Regions from separate parts of the Streptomyces sp. NPDC085937 genome, predicted to be linked through region 1. Evidence: predicted binding sites of a transcription regulator. Region 1 holds the regulator's gene; the other holds the start of a gene.
The links. The regulator HspR, encoded in region 1, represses chaperone genes until heat shock. The targets are predictions, from matches to a motif close to TTGAGNNNNNNNNNCTCAA.
Positions count from the first base shown of each region.

Region 2: a site for HspR is predicted at 1,764-1,782, ahead of lon (endopeptidase La). Genes of this name have one in related genera too.

Region 1 covers NZ_JBITSH010000008.1:277,812-287,539, forward strand. The annotation lists gene ACIF8S_RS19470 (helix-turn-helix transcriptional regulator) at 1-568, shown strand, start outside; gene ACIF8S_RS19475 (LuxR C-terminal-related transcriptional regulator) at 531-1,562, opposite strand; gene ACIF8S_RS19480 (sugar ABC transporter substrate-binding protein) at 1,691-2,797, opposite strand; gene ACIF8S_RS19485 (heat shock protein transcriptional repressor HspR) at 3,072-3,524, opposite strand; gene dnaJ (molecular chaperone DnaJ) at 3,529-4,704, opposite strand; gene grpE (nucleotide exchange factor GrpE) at 4,741-5,412, opposite strand; gene dnaK (molecular chaperone DnaK) at 5,409-7,247, opposite strand; gene ACIF8S_RS19505 (undecaprenyl/decaprenyl-phosphate alpha-N-acetylglucosaminyl 1-phosphate transferase) at 7,341-8,378, opposite strand; gene ACIF8S_RS19510 ((Fe-S)-binding protein) at 8,702-9,728, shown strand, end outside.
Region 2 covers NZ_JBITSH010000015.1:34,966-44,693, reverse strand. The annotation lists gene lon (endopeptidase La) at 1-1,741, opposite strand, end outside; gene ACIF8S_RS26970 (spermidine synthase) at 1,892-2,581, shown strand; gene ACIF8S_RS26965 (response regulator transcription factor) at 2,707-3,447, shown strand; gene ACIF8S_RS26960 (sensor histidine kinase) at 3,444-4,586, shown strand; gene ACIF8S_RS26955 (multifunctional oxoglutarate decarboxylase/oxoglutarate dehydrogenase thiamine pyrophosphate-binding subunit/dihydrolipoyllysine-residue succinyltransferase subunit) at 4,877-8,665, shown strand; gene ACIF8S_RS26950 (DUF6104 family protein) at 8,753-8,932, shown strand; gene ACIF8S_RS26945 (DUF4097 family beta strand repeat-containing protein) at 9,261-9,728, shown strand, end outside.

The DNA.
Region 1 (9,728 bases):
GCACCGCAGCTACGTGAAGTTCGACCCGGCCGTCCACGAACCCGCCCTCCGCCGCGACCAGGACCTGCTGGACCGCGGCGGCCGCATCCGCGCCCTGTACCAGCACACCCTGCGCCACGCGCCCACGCTGGCCGCCCGCTACGAACGCCTCACCGGCGACGTCGAGGCCCGCTCCCTGGACGAGATCACCGACCGCCTCGTGATCGTCGACCGCGCCGTCGCCTTCATCCCGGCCGGCCCCGAGCGCTCGACGGCCCTGGAGGTCCGGCATCCGGCGATCGTGACGTTCCTGGTCACCACCTTCGACCGGCTCTGGCGCCTGGCCAGCCCGATGTACCCGGAGGCGGACCGGCAGCCCACCCTCAACGGCGTCACCCCGCGCCAGCGCGCCATCGCCACACTGCTCGTCGAGGGGCACACCGACGCCGTCATCGCCGACCGGCTCGGCATGAACGTCCGCACCGCGCGGGAGCACATCGCCAAACTCGCCGCGCTGCTGGGCAGCCACAGCCGGGCCCAGCTCGGCTACCTCATCGCGCGGTCCGGGGTGCTCGACCCGGCGGAGTGACGGCCGGGTGCCGCGCCCCGTCCAGCCCCGCCTGCGCGATCCGCACCCCCAGCTGCGTACGGCTGGCCGCCCCGAGGGTCTCCGACAGGCGGGCGATGTGCGCCCGGCAGGTCCGCACACTGATGCCCAGGCGCTCCGCGATGACCGCGTCCTGGTGGCCCTCCGCCAGCAGCGCCGCGATGGACTGCTCCCGGTGCGAGATGCCGTCGATGCCGGTGTCCGGAAGCGGGGCGGTCAGCGGGATGGCGAGCCGCCACAGCCGGTCGAAGACCGTGCCCAGGTACTCCACCAGCGCCGGGTGGCGCAGCTCGAGCGCCATCGTGCGCTCGGCGTTGGCGGGGATGAAGGCGACCGTGCGGTCGAACAGGATCAGCCGGTCGACCACCTCGTCCAGCGTGCGCGCCTCCACCGCGTCGCCCATCAGCTCCAGATAGCTCAGCAGCCCGTGCCCGTGCCGGGCGACATGGGTGTACAGGTCCCGCATGCGCACGCCCCGGCCGCGCAGCGCCATCGCCCGGTGCAGACCCTCCGACAGCTCGGCCTCACGCCGGATGCCGCCCGGCTGGACCGTGAGGACCTCCGTGGTGCACGCCTGCGTCGCCTCGTCCATCGCGGCCTGGATGCGCGCCAGTCCGTCCAGCACACGGATCGCCGGGCCCTCCGCCGACGCCCCCGCGACGGGCACCTGGCGGCCGAGTCCGGCGTACCACTCGAAGGCGGCCACCGCCGAGCCGACCCGGCGCTGACTCGCCCTCACCTCGTCGTACATGCCGCGCAGCAGCCGGGTCATGACCTCCTGCGGGGCGGTGGGCACCAGCCAGTCCATGTCGTCGGGATCCGGGTGCAGCAGGGCCAGTTCCAGCAGGCAGGGCACCCGCTCGGCCTCGCGGCGCGGCAGCCGGCCGCGCCGTACGGCCCGGGAGTACACGCGGTCCCCGGCCTCGCACAGTCGGTCAGCACCGTGCGGATGCTCCTGATCCGCGTGCCCGGCCATCGCCCATCCCACCCCCGGTTCAGCCACTTTCCGCAGCGCAACTATGCGCGGCCGGAACCTGCTGTGCAACACGGGGCCGGCCACCGCGCCGGCCCGGAGACCTGCGGGTGGCCGAATACCGACGGGAGTTACTTCAGGTCGAGCTCCTCGCAGGCGGACTTGAACTCGGCGGTGCAGATGTCCGACACGTCGTAGAACCCGTCGGCGATGACCGTGTCCTGGATGTTCTCCTGCGTCAGCGCGACCACCGGCACCAGCTGCGCCGGGATGTCCTGCTCGGTGGGGCTGTCGACCCGGTCACGGGTGAGGGCGTCGAACTGGATGTCCCGGCCCTGGACCCGCGCCACGGCCATCTCCGCCGCGTTCTCGGCCTCCGTCGGGTACGACTTGTACACGCTCATGTACTGCTCGCCGGTGACGATGCGCTGCACCGCGGCGATCTCCGCGTCCTGGCCGGTGATCGGGGGCAGGTCGGTGACACCGGCGGCGCGCAGCGCCTTGACGATGCCGCCCGCCATGCCGTCGTTGGCCGAGTAGACGCCCTTGATCTTCCCCGCGCCGATCTCGCCGATCGCCTCGGCCATGTTCTTCTCGGCGTTCTTGGGGTCCCAGTCCTTGGTGTCGAAGGACTTGGCGATGGTGACCTTGCCCTTGAGCTCGGACAGCGCGCCCGCCTTGAACTGCTTGGCGTTGGGGTCGGTCGACGAGCCGTTCATCATCACGACCTTGTCGGTGATGCTGAGGTCGCCGCCGAAGGATTCCAGCAGCGAACGGCCCTGCACCTCGCCGACCAGCTCGTTGTCGAAGGAGATGTACGCGTCGATCGGGCCCTCGGCCAGCCGGTCGTAGGCGATGACCGGGATGCCCGCGTCCTTGGCCTTGGTGACGCTCTCCGCGATGGCGTGCGCGTCCACCGCGTCCAGCACGATGACGTCGACCTTCGCGTCGATCATGCGCTGCATCTGGGAGGCCTGCTTGTCGGCGTCCGCCTCGGCGTTGGCGTACTCGACCTTGCCCTTGTTGTCGGTGAGCGCCTCCACCTTCTTCTTGAAGAAGGGGTAGTCGAACTGCTCGTAGCGCGTGTTGGCCTTCTCCGGGAGGAGGAGACCGACGGAGATGTCGTCCCCCTTGGCCGGGCTCGCCTCGTCGCTGCTCCCTGTCGCGTCGAGCATGCCGCAGCCGGCGAGCGTGACGGACATCGAGACGGCGGCCACGGATATGGCTATACGACGCATGCGAGGGCTCACTTCAGGTGCGTTTTGGACGTGGGCACAGCTTTGCGGCCCATGTGACTGAAAAGCCAACGCTTCAGGGCCCATCGCCGTCAAGGGGCAACCACTTAACGAGATGGACACAGCACGGTCCGCTGAACTCGTGAAAGTCCTGCGGACACGCCGCGTGGATCACCTGGACACGCAGGCATACCATAGTCACAGATGTGGTCAGGCATAAGAGAAGGGGCCCCGGGGTTCGGTGAACCCCGGGGCCCCTTCCGCGCGTTGCGCGTGGTCAGTCCGACTGCTGCTGGCGCCTGGGCCGCCACACCACCAGCGCGCTGGTCTGCTGCACTTCCTGGTAGGGCACCAGGTCACGGCGGTACGAGGCGTGGACGGCCGCCTCACGCTGACGCATCGCCGCCGCCGCGCCGTCGAGCGCGTCCTCCAGTTCGGCCACGCGGGCCTGAAGGGCGGCGACCTGGTTCTCCAGTTCGATGATGCGCTTGATTCCGGCCAGGTTGATGCCCTCGTCCTGAGACAGCTGCTGCACCTGCCGGAGCAGTTCGATGTCACGGGCCGAGTAACGCCGGCCCCGGCCCGCCGTGCGGTCCGGCGACACAAGTCCCAGCCGGTCGTACTGACGCAGCGTCTGCGGGTGCAGACCGGACAGCTGGGCCGCCACCGAAATGACGTAGACCGGGGTGTCCTGGGTCAGTTCGTACGGATTGCGTCGACGGCCGTCCATCGCATCAAGCTCCCTTCGCGGCCTGGAACAGCTCCGCCCGCGGATCCTGGTCCGCGGTTGCCTCGCGATACGCCTCCAGGGCGTCACGAGCCTTCCCCGACAGGTCCTTGGGAACACTCACCTCGACGGTCACCAGGAGGTCACCGCGGGTGCCGTCCTTGCGGACCGCTCCCTTGCCGCGGGCGCGCATGGTGCGCCCGTTGGGTGTGCCCGGCGGAAGCTTCAGCGTCACCGGCGGACCGCCCAGCGTCGGGACCCGGATCTCGCCGCCGAGAGCCGCCTCGGGATACGTGACGGGCACGGTGACGGTCAGGTTGTCGTCCTTGCGGCCGAACACCGGGTGGGTGCCGACGTGCACGACGACGTACAGATCGCCCGCGGGCCCGCCGCGCTCACCGGGAGCGCCCTTGCCGCGCAGCCGGATCCGCTGCCCGTCGCTGACCCCCGCGGGGATGCGCACCTGCATCGTCCGCGAGGACTTGGCCCGGCCGCTGCCCTTGCAGACCTCGCAGGGCTCCTCCGCGATCAGGCCGCGGCCCTTGCAGTCGGGGCACGGGTCCGTCAGCGAGAAACCGCCGCCGGAGCCCCGCGCCACCTGCCCGGTGCCGACGCAGGTCGGGCACACGCGCGGTGTGCCGTTCTTGTCGCCGGTGCCCGAACAGGCCTTGCAGGGCGCCTGCGACGACATCCGCAGCGGGACGGTCGCGCCCTCGATCGCCTCGGTGAAGCTGAGCGTCACCTCGGACTCGATGTCCTGACCCCGGCGCGGCTGGGTCCTCGTGGTCCCCGCGCCGCCCCGGTTGAACAGGCCCCCGAAGACGTCACCGAGGCCGCCGCCGAAGCCGCCCGCCTGGCCGCCGCCGGGCTGGCCTCCGAAGAGGTCGCCCAGGTCGAAGTTGAACGTGCCGCCGCTCCCGCCCGGCCCCGGACGGAAACCGCCGTTGCCGAAGAGGGCGCGCGCCTCGTCGTACTCCTTGCGCTTCTTGGGGTCGCCGAGGATGTCGTTCGCCTCGGAGATCTCCTTGAAGCGCTCCTCCGCCTTGGCGTTGCCCTTGTTGGCGTCCGGGTGGAACTCGCGGGCGAGCTTCCGGTACGCCTTCTTGATCTCGGCCTCGGTGGCGTCCTTGGGGACGCCGAGGACCTTGTAGTAGTCCTTCTCGATGAAGTCCTTGGTGCTCATCCCCGACGTCCCTCCTTCCCTGCGTCAGCTATAACGTCAGCCCTCCTCCGGGCCACCGTTCTCCTTGTTCTCCGCGTCCGCCTGCGCCTCGGTGCTCTCCTCGGCCGGCTTCACCGTCTGCGCGCCCGGCTGCGGCTCGGCGACGGCCACCCGCGCGGGGCGGATGGTGCGCTCGCCGATGCGGTACCCCGGCTGCAGGATCGCCACGCACGTCGTCTCGGTGACGTCCGGGGCGTAGGAGTGCATCAGGGCCTCGTGGATCGTCGGGTCGAAGGGCTCGCCCTCCTTGCCGAACTGCTGCAGGCCCAGCTTCGCCACCGTGGTCTCCAGCGACTCGGCGACGGACTTGAAGCCGCCGACCAGCTCGCCGTGTTCCCGCGCGCGGCCGATGTCGTCCAGCACCGGGAGCAGTTCGGACAGGAGGTTCGCCACGGCGACCTCCTTGACCGCCACCCGGTCCCGCTCGACACGGCGGCGGTAGTTCTGGAACTCGGCCTGGAGGCGCTGGAGATCCGCGGTGCGCTCACCGAGCGCGGTGCGGGCCTGGTCCAGCTGAGCCACCAGGGCGGCGTTCTGCCCCGTGTCCCCGGCCGGGGCCGCCTCCTCCTCGGAGGGAGCGGCGGCCTTCGGCTCGGCGTCGTCGGTCGGTGCGCCGGAAGGGACGTCGGGCTGCTGCTGCTCGTCGAAGCCCGGGGTCTCTTCCGTCACGCCGCACCGTCCTTGCGGTCCTCGTCGACGATCTCGGCGTCGACGACGTCGTCGTCGGCCTTGGCCTCGCCGGCGGACGCGCCACCGGCGGCCTGGGCGCCCTGGGCGTCGGCGTACATGGCCTGGCCCAGCTTCTGGGAGACGGCGGCGACCTTCTCGGTGGCGGTGCGGATCTCGGCGGTGTCCTCGCCCTTGAGCTTCTCCTTCAGCTCGGCGACGGCCTCCTCGACCTCCGTCCTGACGTCACCGGGGACCTTGTCCGCGTTGTCCGCGAGGAACTTCTCCGTCTGGTAGACGAGCTGCTCGCCCTGGTTGCGGGACTCGGCGGCCTCGCGGCGGGCGTGGTCCTCCTCCGCGTACTTCTCGGCCTCCTGGCGCATCCGGTCGACCTCGTCCTTCGGCAGCGAGGAGCCGCCGGTGACGGTCATCTTCTGCTCCTTGCCGGTGCCGAGGTCCTTCGCCGTGACGTGCATGATGCCGTTGGCGTCGATGTCGAAGGAGACCTCGATCTGCGGGACGCCACGCGGCGCCGGCGGCAGGCCGGTCAGCTCGAACATGCCGAGCTTCTTGTTGTACGCCGCGATCTCGCGCTCGCCCTGGTAGACCTGGATCTGCACCGACGGCTGGTTGTCCTCGGCCGTGGTGAAGATCTCGGAGCGCTTGGTCGGGATCGTGGTGTTGCGCTCGATCAGCTTGGTCATGATGCCGCCCTTGGTCTCGATGCCGAGGGACAGCGGGGTGACGTCGAGCAGGAGGACGTCCTTGACCTCGCCCTTGAGGACACCGGCCTGGAGCGCGGCGCCGATGGAGACGACCTCGTCCGGGTTGACGCCCTTGTTGGCCTCCTTGCCGCCGGTCAGGTCCCTGACCAGGTCGGCGACGGCGGGCATACGGGTCGAGCCACCGACCAGGACGACGTGGTCGATCTCGCTGACGGAGATGCCGGCGTCCTTGATGACGTTGTTGAACGGCGTCTTGCAGCGCTCGAGCAGGTCCGCGGTCAGCTGCTGGAACTGCGCGCGGGTCAGCTTCTCGTCGAGGTGCAGGGGGCCCTCGGCGGAGGCGGTGATGTAGGGGAGGTTGATCGAGGTCTCGGTGGACGAGGACAGCTCGATCTTCGCCTTCTCGGCGGCCTCACGCAGACGCTGCAGCGCCATCTTGTCCTTGGACAGGTCCACGCCGTGACCCGACTGGAACTGCTTGACCAGGTAGTCGACGACGCGCTGGTCCCAGTCGTCACCACCGAGGTGGTTGTCACCGTTGGTGGCCTTCACCTCGACGACACCGTCGCCGATCTCCAGCAGGGAGACGTCGAAGGTACCGCCACCGAGGTCGAAGACGAGGATGGTCTGGTCGTCCTTGTCGAGGCCGTACGCCAGGGCGGCGGCCGTCGGCTCGTTGACGATGCGCAGCACGTTCAGGCCGGCGATCTCGCCGGCCTCCTTGGTCGCCTGGCGCTCGGCGTCGTTGAAGTACGCCGGGACGGTGATGACCGCGTCGGTCACCTTCTCGCCCAGGTACGCCTCGGCGTCCCGCTTCAGCTTCTGCAGCACGAAGGCGCTGATCTGCTGCGGGTTGAAGTCCTTGCCGTCCAGGTTGATCTTCCAGTCGGTGCCCATGTGGCGCTTGACCGACCGGATGGTCCTGTCGACGTTCGTCACGGCCTGGCGCTTGGCCACCTCGCCGACCAGCACCTCACCGTTCTTGGCGAAGGCGACGACGGAAGGCGTGGTCCTGGCGCCCTCGGCGTTGGTGATGACGGTGGGCTCGCCGCCCTCCAGAACGCTGACGACGGAGTTAGTCGTGCCCAGGTCGATGCCGACCGCACGTGCCATTTCGATTCCTCCAGCTGACTTGAGTGGAACAGACTCAAGCATGCATGACGTCCGGCGTGGGGTCAACAGAGCTGAGTCGGCCAGACTCAACTCTTATCCGCTCCTTACACGCAACCGCTCGCTGACCTGCGAGGACGCGCTGGCCGAACGTTGACGCGGCCGGAAAACAGGGGTGACGGGCAACCGCATCAGCCCCAGGACGAGCACCGCCACGACCCCGGCGACCCACAGCGCCGCACCCGCGGGCAGCCTCCCCGTGTGCACGCACACCGCGACCACCGCCGCGCCCGCGGCCCCGGCACCGAGCAGCGCCACGGCCGCGCGGGGCGCGAGCCCCAGCCGCCGCATCCGGTGCGCGAGGTGGTCCGGCCGTCCGCGGGTCACCGGCCGGCGGTCGAGCCGCCGCCCGAGTACCACCAGGGCGCCGTCCGCACACGCCAGGGCCGTCAGCGCGAACAACACGGCGGCTCCGGAGCCGATTCCCTGTCCGGCCCGCACGAACACCGCCGAGGAGGACAGGAGGAAGCCGGTGAACAGCGCTCCGCCCGCCCCGAGCGCCGCCTGCGCGGGGAACCAGTTGTGCAGCAGGAACCCGGCGAGGGCGGCGGACAGGGCGCCGAGCAGCGCGGCGAGTCCGTCCATCACCTCGGCCGCCGCGCAGACGGCCAGCGCGAACGCGCCCACCGCCCCCACGGTCCCGGCCAGGCCGTCGGCGTGGTCCAGGCCCCGGAAGGCGACGGTCGCGACGACGACGCATGCCGCGGCCAGCACCCCGCCGGGCATCCCGGTCTCCTCGTAGGGGACGACGAGCGCCGCCGCCACGGCCGTGCCGGCGGGCGTGACCCACCGGCGCAGCCGCCAGGCGTCTGCGGCCAGCCCGAGCACCGCGACACAGCCGGCGGCCACGACCACCCTGCCGATCCCGGCGCCGAGCGGGGCGGCGCCCAGGGCGTCCCCGGCCGCCGCGACCAGGGCGGTCGCCAGCACGACGGCCGTTCCCCCGGACAGCGGCACAGGCCGGCGACGCCTGCGGTCCACGAGCCCCAGGCGCAGGGCGGGGGCCCGCAGGACCCCCGTGAGCAGGGCGGACAGCAGCAGGGCGGTGGCGGCGGCGACGATCCCGTAGAGCACGGATATAAGTTAGGGGCGTATCGACTGATTTGGCGTGAATAACACGATCGGATCCCGGACGCCATCCGGGACGGTCGCCGGGGCGCCTCCCGGGCACCCACCAGGGCGTCCGCCGGCCGGCCCACCGGTCACCCGCGAAGGCAACCCTCAGCGATTCAGATCACCCCGTGCCCGGCTACAGTGCGGCCGGAGATGGGGGTAGTCTCAGACGGACTGCATAAGTTACCGCTTAGTAATCTCGGGGAAGCCGGAAGGCAAGTCCCGGTGAAGCCCCCGACAACCCACTCCACACCCTGAACCCCTCGCAGGCCCGAGGAGCCCTCATGCAACTCGCCGCGATCATCGTGTCGCTGGTCCTGACCGTGGTCGGCGTTGCGCTGCTCGCACGCGCGATCGGCCAGTTCGTCCGGCACTTCAAGCTGGGCCAGCCGGTCCCGGCCGGCACCCGGACCGACAATCCCTACCAGCGCAGTGTGACCCTGGTGCGGGAGTTCCTCGGCCACACCCGCATGAACCGGTGGGGCATCGTCGGCATCGCCCACTGGTTCGTCGCCGTCGGCTTCCTGACGCTGCCGCCGACCCTCGCCCAGGCCTTCGGCCAGCTCTTCCAGGCCGACTGGGTGCTGCCGGTCATCGGCGACTTCCTGCCGTTCGAGATGTACATCGAGTTCATCGGTGTCATGACGGTCCTGGGCATCGCGGCGCTGATCGTGATCCGCCTGCTCAGCCTGCCGTCCCGGCCCGGCCGCAAGTCCCGCTTCGCCGGCTCCAAGGCCGGCCAGGCGTACTTCGTCGAGTACGTCATCCTCACCATCGGCCTCGCGATCTACGTGCTGCGCGGCCTCGAGGGCGCCCTGCACCACGTCGACAGCTACTCGGCGTCGTACTTCGCGTCGTACCCGCTGGTGCTGGCCTTCAAGGGGCTGTCGGTCGGCGCGCTGCAGAACCTGGTCTACCTGGTCGCCATGATCAAGGTCGGGACGTCGTTCGTCTGGATGATCGTCGTCTCGCTCAACACCAACATGGGTGTGGCCTGGCACCGCTTCCTCGCCTTCCCCAACATCTGGTTCAAGCGCGAGGCCGACGGCGGGACCGCCCTGGGCGCCCTGCAGCCGATGACCTCCGGCGGCAAGCCGATCGACTTCACCGACCCCGGTGACGACGACGTCTTCGGCGTCTCCCAGGTCGAGCAGTTCTCCTGGAAGGGCCTGCTGGACTTCTCCACCTGCACCGAGTGCGGACGCTGCCAGTCGCAGTGCCCCGCATGGAACACCGGCAAGCCGCTCTCCCCCAAGCTGCTGATCATGTCGCTGCGCGACCACGCGCACGCCAAGGCCCCGTACCTGCTGG
Region 2 (9,728 bases), on a different contig from region 1:
TGACGGTGAACGGCAGTTCCCGCTCGCCCAGTTCGTGCCGGGCGGCGATCTTGCGCAGCAGCCGCGCGACCGACCGCTCCAGGGTGCGCACGCCGGCCTCGCGCGTGTACTCACCGGCCAGCTTGCGCAGCGCCCCTTCCTCGATCGTCACCTCGTCCGCCTGGAGACCGGCGCGCTCCAGCTGGCGCGGGAGCAGGTGGTCGCGGGCGATGACGACCTTCTCGTCCTCGGTGTAGCCGTCGAGGCGGACCAGCTCCATGCGGTCGAGCAGGGCCTCCGGGATGGCTTCGAGGACGTTGGCGGTGGCGAGGAACACCACGTCGGACAGGTCGAGCTCGACCTCCAGGTAGTGGTCCCGGAACGTGTGGTTCTGCGCCGGGTCGAGGACCTCGAGCAGGGCGGCGGCCGGGTCGCCCCGGAAGTCCGACCCCACCTTGTCGATCTCGTCGAGCAGGACGACCGGGTTCATCGAACCGGCCTCCTTGATCGCCCGCACGATCCGGCCGGGCAGCGCGCCGACGTAGGTACGGCGGTGGCCGCGGATCTCGGCCTCGTCGCGGACGCCGCCGAGGGCGACGCGGACGAACTTCCGGCCCATGGCGTGCGCGACGGACTCACCGAGCGAGGTCTTGCCGACGCCGGGCGGGCCCACCAGGGCCAGCACGGCACCGCCGCGCCGTCCGCCGACCACGCCGAGACCCCGGTCGCTGCGGCGCTTGCGCACCGCCAGGTACTCGGTGATGCGCTCCTTCACGTCCTGCAGACCCGCGTGCTCGGCGTCCAGGACGGCCTGGGCGCCCCGGATGTCGTAGGCGTCCTCGGTGCGCTCGTTCCACGGCATCTCCAGGACCGTGTCGAGCCAGGTGCGGATCCAGGAGCCCTCCGGCGACTGGTCGGAGGAACGCTCCAGCTTGTCGACCTCCTTGAGCGCGGCCTCGCGCACCTTCTCCGGCAGGTCGGCGGCCTCGACGCGGGCGCGGTAGTCGTCGGACTCCTCGCCCTCCTGGTCGCCGTTGAGCTCGCGCAGCTCCTTGCGGACCGCCTCCAGCTGACGGCGGAGCAGGAACTCGCGCTGCTGCTTGTCGACGCCCTCCTGGACGTCCTTGGCGATGGTCTCGGCGACGTCCTGTTCGGCGAGGTGGTCGCGCAGCTGCTGGGTGGCGAGCTTCAGCCGGGCCACCGGGTCGGTGGTCTCCAGCAGGGCGACCTTCTGGTCGGTGGTGAGGAACGGCGAGTAGCCGGAGTTGTCGGCGAGCGCGGAGACGTCGTCGATGGCCTGGACCCGGTCCACGACCTGCCAGGCGCCGCGCTTGCGCAGCCAGGCGGTGGCGAGCGCCTTGTACTCCTTGACCAGGTCGGACACGTGTCCCGGCAGCGGCTCGGGCACGCTCTCGTCGATGCGGGTGCCCTCCACCCACAGCGCCGCGCCCGGCCCGGTGGTCCCGGCGCCGATGCGCACCCGGCCCCGGCCGCGGATCAGGGCGCCCGGGTCGCCGTCGGCCAGCCGGCCGACCTGCTCGACGGTGCCCAGCACGCCGGTCCCGGCGTAGGTCCCGTCGACGCGCGGCACCAGGAGCACCCGGGGCTTGCCCGGTTCGTCGCGGGCGGCGGCCTGGGCGGCCTCCACCGCGGCGCGCACCTCGGAATCGCTCAGGTCCAGCGGAACCACCATCCCGGGCAGCACGACCTCGTCGTCGAGCGGCAGCACAGGCAGGGCGAGCGGTGTGGACTCAGCAGCCATGATCTCCCCTTCGGCAGTCAAGTTGAGCTATGCCGACTCAATGCAGGGGAGCCGCCGAATGTTCCCGGACGCGCGTTCGCTGTCAGCGATCACCGGCCGCGGGTCCCCCGTCCCCGGTTCCCGGGAAGGGTGAGCTGCCAGGATGAACGCATGTCCACCCCGTACGACATTCCCGAAGCTCCTGAAGTCCTGGACCGCCGCGAGGGCCCGTACGGCGAGGTCGTGCTGCGCCGGCACGGCGACCTGCTGCAGATCATCGCCAACGGCTGCTTCCTGATGGACACCTCCGACGGGCGTTCCGAGCGGCTGCTCGTGGACGCCGCCCTGGCCGCCCTCGACCCGGAGGCGGCCGGACCGCGGGTGCTGATCGGCGGACTGGGCGTCGGCTTCTCCCTCGCGCACGCCGCCGGGCAGTCCCGCTGGGGGCGGATCACCGTGGTGGAGCGGGAGCCCGCCGTCGTCGGGTGGCACCGCGCGGGCCCGCTGTCGGCGCTCTCCGGGCAGGCCCTCGCCGACCCGCGCACGGAGATCGTCGAGCAGGATCTGATCACGTACGTCAATGAGACGTCCGACACATTCGACGCGCTGTGCCTCGACATCGACAACGGGCCCGAATGGACCGTCACCGAGGGCAACGAGGGCCTTTATTCGCCGAGCGGACTCGCGGCATGTGCAAGGGTGTTGAAGCCGCGCGGGGTCCTCGCGGTATGGTCCGCCAAGCCTTCCCCGGAATTCGAGGGAACCTTGCGGAATGCCGGGTTCCGGCAGGTGCGTACCGAAGAGATCCCCGTTGCCCGGGGCGTTCCGGACGTCGTGCACATCGGCGTCCGCCCTGGATAGCAAACGAGTGGTGCATCCCCGTACGCTGCTGCCTTGGCGCGGATCATTCAAGCGTCAATCGCAGTGATGCGCAGACGACGGATCACCCCACGGATTCCGGATAAAGCACACCTCAGGGGCGGGCGATGGAGCAGACACACACCTCCCACAACGGCACGGCGACGACCACCCCCGGCGCTCAGCGCAGGGTCCTGGTGGTCGAGGACGACGCGACGATCGTGGACGCCATCGCGACCCGCCTTCGTGCCGAGGGATTCCTGGTGCAAACGGCGGGCGACGGCCCGTCCGCGGTGGACACGGCGGAGGCCTGGCAGCCCGACCTGCTGATCCTCGACATCATGCTGCCCGGCTTCGACGGCCTGGAGGTCTGCCGGCGCGTGCAGGCCCAGCGGCCGGTGCCGGTGCTGATGCTCACCGCGCGCGACGACGAGACCGACATGCTGGTCGGCCTCGGTGTCGGCGCCGACGACTACATGACCAAGCCGTTCTCCATGCGGGAACTGGCGGCCCGGGTGCACGTGCTGCTGCGCCGCATGGAACGCGCGGCCCTCGCGGCCACCACCCCGCGCAGCGGCATCCTGCGCCTGGGCGAACTGGAGATCGACCACGCCCAGCGCCGGGTGCGCGTGCGCAGCGAGGACGTCCACCTCACGCCCACCGAGTTCGACCTCCTGGTGTGCCTGGCCAACACCCCGCGCGCGGTGCTCTCCCGTGAGCAGCTGCTGGCCGAGGTCTGGGACTGGGCGGACGCCTCCGGCACCCGGACCGTGGACAGCCACATCAAGGCGCTGCGCCGGAAGATCGGTGCCGAGCGCATCCGCACGGTGCACGGCGTGGGCTACGCCCTGGAGACGCCGACGCCATGAGCGCGGGTCCGGGGGGCCACGGACAGGGGCGGCAGGGACGGCACGGGCGACAGGGCGGGCGCACCGGACAGCCCTGGGGCGGGGTGCGCCCGTTCTCGATCAAGACCAAGCTGGGCGCCCTGGTCGTCGTCTCGGTCCTGATCACCACCGGACTGTCGGTGATCGCCGTGCACACCAAGACGGAGCTGCGCTTCATCACGGTGTTCTCGATGATCGCCACGCTGCTCATCACCCAGTTCGTGGCGCACTCCCTCACCGCTCCGCTGGACGACATGAACGCGGTCGCCCGGTCCATCTCGCACGGCGACTACACCCGCCGGGTGCGCGAGAGCCGACGCGACGAGCTGGGCGACCTGGCGCAGACGATCAACGTCATGGCCGACGAGCTGGAGGCACAGGACAGCCAGCGCAAGGAACTTGTGGCCAATGTCTCGCACGAGCTGCGCACGCCCATCGCGGGTCTGCGCGCGGTGCTGGAGAACATCGTCGACGGCGTCACCCGGCCCGACCCGGAGACGATGCGCACGGCCCTGAAGCAGACCGAGCGGCTCGGCCGCCTGGTGGAGACGCTGCTGGACCTCTCGCGCCTGGACAACGGCGTGGTCCCGCTGAGGAAGCGCCGCTTCGAGGTGTGGCCGTACCTGTCGGGCGTGCTCAAGGAGGCCAACATGGTCGCCTCGGCCCGCGCCGGCATGGCCTCCGGATCCGGCAGCCACACCCGTACCGACGTCCATCTGCACCTCGACGTCACCCCGCCCGAGCTCACCGCGCACGCCGACCCGGAGCGGATCCACCAGGTGGTGGCCAACCTGATCGACAACGCGGTCAAGCACAGCCCGCCGCACGGCCGGGTGACGGTCCGGGCCCGCCGGGGCGCCGAGCCGGAGTCGCTGGAGCTGGAGGTGCTGGACGAGGGTCCGGGCATCCCGCGGACCGAGTGGCACCGGGTCTTCGAGCGGTTCAACCGCGGCAGCGTCAACCGTCCGCACGGCCCCGGCAGCGACGGCGGCACCGGGCTGGGTCTGGCGATCGCCCGCTGGGCCGTGGATCTGCACGGCGGCCGGATCGGAGTGGCGGAATCCGAGCGGGGTTGCCGGATCCTGATCACTCTTCCGGGGCCCACCTCCACCCCAAGTTGACGTAAAGTTCGAAGTGAGCTTCAAGATCCATCGGTGTTCGCCCTGACGGACACGTGTGATCAGGCACAGGCCCGCGCGCAGGGCGCGTCGGACCCCGGTCGAGCGATGCCTGATACCGTCAAGAGAAGCGGAACCTCGCTTGTTTCCCGCCAATTCCAGCGCCGAAACACCCGTTGAGATGTGATGTGCACGACGTTGCTCGGGCCCGGCCTGACCTTCTCGCGCGCGGAGGCGTAGCCTTTATTTCCGCTGTCCATCATCTTGCGAAGCGGAAGAGGGCGGTTGACGCCGTGTCGCCACAGTCCCCCAGTAACTCGAGCATCTCGACCGACACCGACCAAGCGGGCAAGAACCCCGCTGCGGCCTTCGGTGCCAACGAATGGCTCGTCGACGAGATCTACCAGCAGTACCTCCAGGACCCGAACTCGGTGGACCGAGCCTGGTGGGACTTCTTCGCCGACTACAAGCCGGGCGCGCCTGCGACCTCGGCTCCGGCGGGTGACGCGGCCGCGGGGGCCGCTGTGACCCCCACCGCTGCGGCCCAGCCGGCCGCTCCCGCGAAGGCGGACGTGCCCGCCCCGGCCGCGCAGCCCGCTGCCGCCGCCCCGGCGGCCAAGGCCCAGGCTCCCGCCCCGGCGAAGGCGGCCGCTCCGGCCGCCCCCGCCGCGAAGCCGGCCCCGGCCAAGAAGGCAGAGCCCGCGGGTGAGGCCAAGAGCGGGCCCGAGCGGGTGACCCTGCGCGGTCCGTCCGCCGCCGTGGCGAAGAACATGGACGCCTCGCTGGAACTGCCCACGGCCACGTCCGTGCGCGCCGTCCCGGTGAAGCTGCTGTTCGACAACCGCATCGTCATCAACAACCACCTGAAGCGGGCGCGGGGCGGGAAGATCTCCTTCACGCACCTCATCGGCTACGCCATGGTGCAGGCCATCAAGGCCATGCCGTCGATGAACCACTCGTTCGCGAAGGTGGACGGCAAGCCGACCCTGGTGAAGCCGGAGCACATCAACCTCGGCCTCGCCATCGACCTGGTCAAGCCCAACGGCGACCGCCAGCTCGTCGTCGCGGCGATCAAGAAGGCCGAGACGCTGAACTTCTTCGAGTTCTGGCAGGCCTACGAGGACATCGTCCGTCGCGCCCGCGACAACAAGCTGACGATGGACGACTTCAGCGGTGTCACGGTCTCCCTGACCAACCCCGGCGGCCTCGGCACCGTCCACTCCGTGCCGCGCCTGATGCCCGGCCAGTCGGTCATCATGGGCGTCGGCGCCATGGACTACCCGGCGGAGTTCCAGGGCACCTCCCAGGACACCCTGAACAAGCTCGGCATCTCGAAGGTCATGACGCTCACGTCGACCTACGACCACCGGGTGATCCAGGGTGCCGCCTCCGGCGAGTTCCTCCGCCAGGTCGCGAACCTCCTGCTCGGCGAGAACGGCTTCTACGACGAGATCTTCGAGGCGCTGCGCATCCCCTACGAGCCGGTCCGCTGGCTCAAGGACATCGACGCCAGCCACGACGACGACGTCACCAAGGCCGCCCGGGTCTTCGACCTGATCCACTCCTACCGGGTCCGCGGCCACGTCATGGCCGACACCGACCCGCTGGAGTACAAGCAGCGCAAGCACCCCGACCTGGACATCGTCGAGCACGGCCTCACCCTGTGGGACCTGGAGCGCGAGTTCGCCGTCGGCGGCTTCGCCGGCAAGTCGATGATGAAGCTGCGCGACATCCTCGGCGTGCTGCGCGACTCGTACTGCCGCACCACCGGCATCGAGTTCATGCACATCCAGGACCCCAAGCAGCGCAAGTGGATCCAGGACCGGGTGGAGCGCGGCCACTCCAAGCCGGAGCGCGAGGAGCAGCTGCGCATCCTGCGCCGCCTGAACGCCGCCGAGGCGTTCGAGACCTTCCTGCAGACGAAGTACGTCGGCCAGAAGCGCTTCTCCCTGGAGGGCGGCGAGTCCGTCATCCCGCTGCTCGACGCGGTGCTGGACTCGGCCGCCGAGTCCCGCCTCGACGAGGTCGTCATCGGTATGGCCCACCGCGGCCGGCTGAACGTGCTCGCGAACATCGTCGGCAAGTCGTACGCGCAGATCTTCCGCGAGTTCGAGGGCAATCTCGACCCGAAGTCGATGCACGGCTCCGGCGACGTGAAGTACCACCTGGGCGCCGAGGGCACCTTCACCGGCCTGGACGGCGAACAGATCAAGGTTTCGCTGGTCGCCAACCCCTCGCACCTGGAGGCGGTCGACCCGGTCCTGGAGGGCGTCTCCCGCGCCAAGCAGGACATCATCAACAAGGGCGGCACGGACTTCACCGTCCTGCCGGTGGCGATCCACGGCGACGCGGCCTTCGCGGGCCAGGGCGTGGTGGCCGAGACCCTGAACATGTCGCAGCTGCGCGGCTACCGCACCGGCGGCACGGTCCACGTCGTCATCAACAACCAGGTCGGCTTCACCGCGGCCCCCGAGTCCTCGCGTTCCTCCATGTACGCGACGGACGTGGCCCGCATGATCGAGGCCCCGATCTTCCACGTGAACGGCGACGACCCGGAGGCGGTGGTGCGCGTCGCGCGCCTGGCCTTCGAGTTCCGCCAGGCGTTCAACAAGGACGTGGTGATCGACCTCATCTGCTACCGCCGCCGCGGCCACAACGAGTCCGACAACCCGGCCTTCACCCAGCCGCTGATGTACGACCTGATCGACAAGAAGCGCTCGGTGCGCAAGCTGTACACCGAGTCCCTCATCGGTCGCGGCGACATCACCCTGGAAGAGGCCGAGCAGGCGCTGCAGGACTACCAGGGCCAGCTGGAGAAGGTCTTCACCGAGGTGCGCGAGGCCACCTCGCAGCCGTCCACGGTGGCGCCCTCGGACCCGCAGGCCGAGTTCCCGGTCGCCGTGAACACCGCGGTGACCACGGAGGTCGTCAAGCGGATCGCCGAGTCCCAGGTGAACATCCCCGACCACATCACCGTCCACCCGCGTCTGCTGCCGCAGCTGCAGCGCCGGGCGGCGATGGTCGAGGACGGCACCATCGACTGGGGCATGGGCGAGACCCTCGCCTTCGGCTCGCTGCTGCTGGAGGGCGTCCCGGTCCGGCTCGCCGGCCAGGACTCCCAGCGCGGCACCTTCGGCCAGCGCCACGCGGTCATCATCGACCGCAGCACCGGCGAGGAGTACACGCCGCTGCAGTACCTCTCCGAGGACCAGTCGCGGCTGAACGTCTACAACTCCCTGCTCTCCGAGTACGCGGCCATGGGCTTCGAGTACGGCTACTCGCTGGCCCGCCCGGACGCGCTCGTGCTGTGGGAGGCGCAGTTCGGCGACTTCGTCAACGGCGCGCAGACGGTCGTGGACGAGTTCATCTCGTCGGCCGAGCAGAAGTGGTCCCAGACCTCCGGTGTGGTCCTGCTTCTCCCGCACGGCTACGAGGGCCAGGGCCCGGACCACTCCTCGGCCCGCCCGGAGCGCTTCCTCCAGCTCTGCGCCCAGAACAACATGACGGTCGCGATGCCGACCTCGCCGTCGAACTACTTCCACCTCCTGCGGTGGCAGGTGCACAACCCGCACCACAAGCCGCTGGTCGTCTTCACCCCGAAGTCGATGCTGCGCCTGAAGGCCGCCGCGTCGAAGGCGGAGGAGTTCACCACGGGCCAGTTCCGCCCGGTCATCGGCGACACGGTCGACCCGGCCGGGGTGAAGAAGGTCGTCTTCTGCGCCGGCAAGGTCTACTACGACCTCGAGGCCGAGCGGAAGAAGCGCGGCGCGACGGACACGGCGATCATCCGCATCGAGCGCCTGTACCCGCTGCCGGGTGCCGAGCTCCAGGCGGAGATCAAGAAGTACCCGAACGCCGAGAAGTACCTGTGGGCCCAGGAGGAGCCGGCGAACCAGGGTGCCTGGCCGTTCATCGCGCTCAACCTGATCGACCACCTCGACCTGGCGGTCGGTGCCGACCTCCCGCACGACGAGCGCCTGCGCCGCATCTCGCGGCCGCACGGTTCGTCGCCCGCGGTCGGCTCCGCCAAGCGCCACCAGGCCGAGCAGGAGCAGCTGGTGCGTGAGGTCTTCGACGCCTGACCGGCGGCGCCACGCGCCACGCGAGCGGGCCGCACCCCTTCACGGGGGTGCGGCCCGCCCCGTTTTCCGGCACATATCCTTGTCCTCATGTACTTCACGGACCGTGGCATCGAGGAACTGGAGAAGCGGCGCGGGGAGGAGGAGGTCACCTTCGAGTGGCTCGCGGAGCAGCTGCGGACCTTCGTCGACCTCAACCCCGACTTCGAGGTCCCGGTGGAACGCCTCGCCACCTGGCTGGCCCGCCTGGACGACGAGGACGAGGAGTAGTACCTGGTCCCCCGCGGGCAGTCGTGCCTCCCCCAGTGCCTTGAGGGCCTGGGAGGTGCCCCCAGCGGCACGGGTGGGCGGTGGGGGCACCGCCCGCTCGAGCGAAGCCGGGAGTGGGGGGAGGCACCCCGCCGGCGCCGGGCTGCGCAACACCCCCCGGCCCACCTCGGCGAACGCTCACCACAACGGCATACCGAACCTTCCAAGGCACCGTTCACCAGAACGAGTGCCTTGACTTTCGCCTGCCGCGATATATCGTGAATCGAGTAATACGCGATATGACGCATCGCCCGCGCCCAGAGGCACACCCGCGATCAGGAGGCCGTCCATGCCCGAGTGGTCCGTCAAGGACAAGACCAAACTCACCTTCGACGCCCCCCTGACCCACCTCAACGTCCGCATCGTCAACGGCACGGTGAACGTGGTCGGGACGGACGAGGCCGAGGCCCGCCTGCACGTCTCCGACATCGAGGGCCCGCCCCTGGTCGTCACGCACCAGGACGGTGTCCTGACCGTCGCCTACGACGACCTCCCGTGGAAGGGCTTCCTCAAGTGGCTCGACCGCAAGGGCTGGCGCCGCAGCGCCGTCGTCTCCCTGGCGGTCCCGGCCCGCACCAAGGTCGAGGTCGGGGTCGTCGGCGCCACCGCCGTCGTCTCCGGCGTCCACGGCCCCGCCACGGTGAAGGGCGTCGCGGGCGACACCACCCTCGTCGCCCTCTCCGGCCCGGTCCGTGCGGACACCGTCGCCGGCAACGTCGAGGCGCAGTCCGTCACCGGCGACCTCCACTTCGCCTCC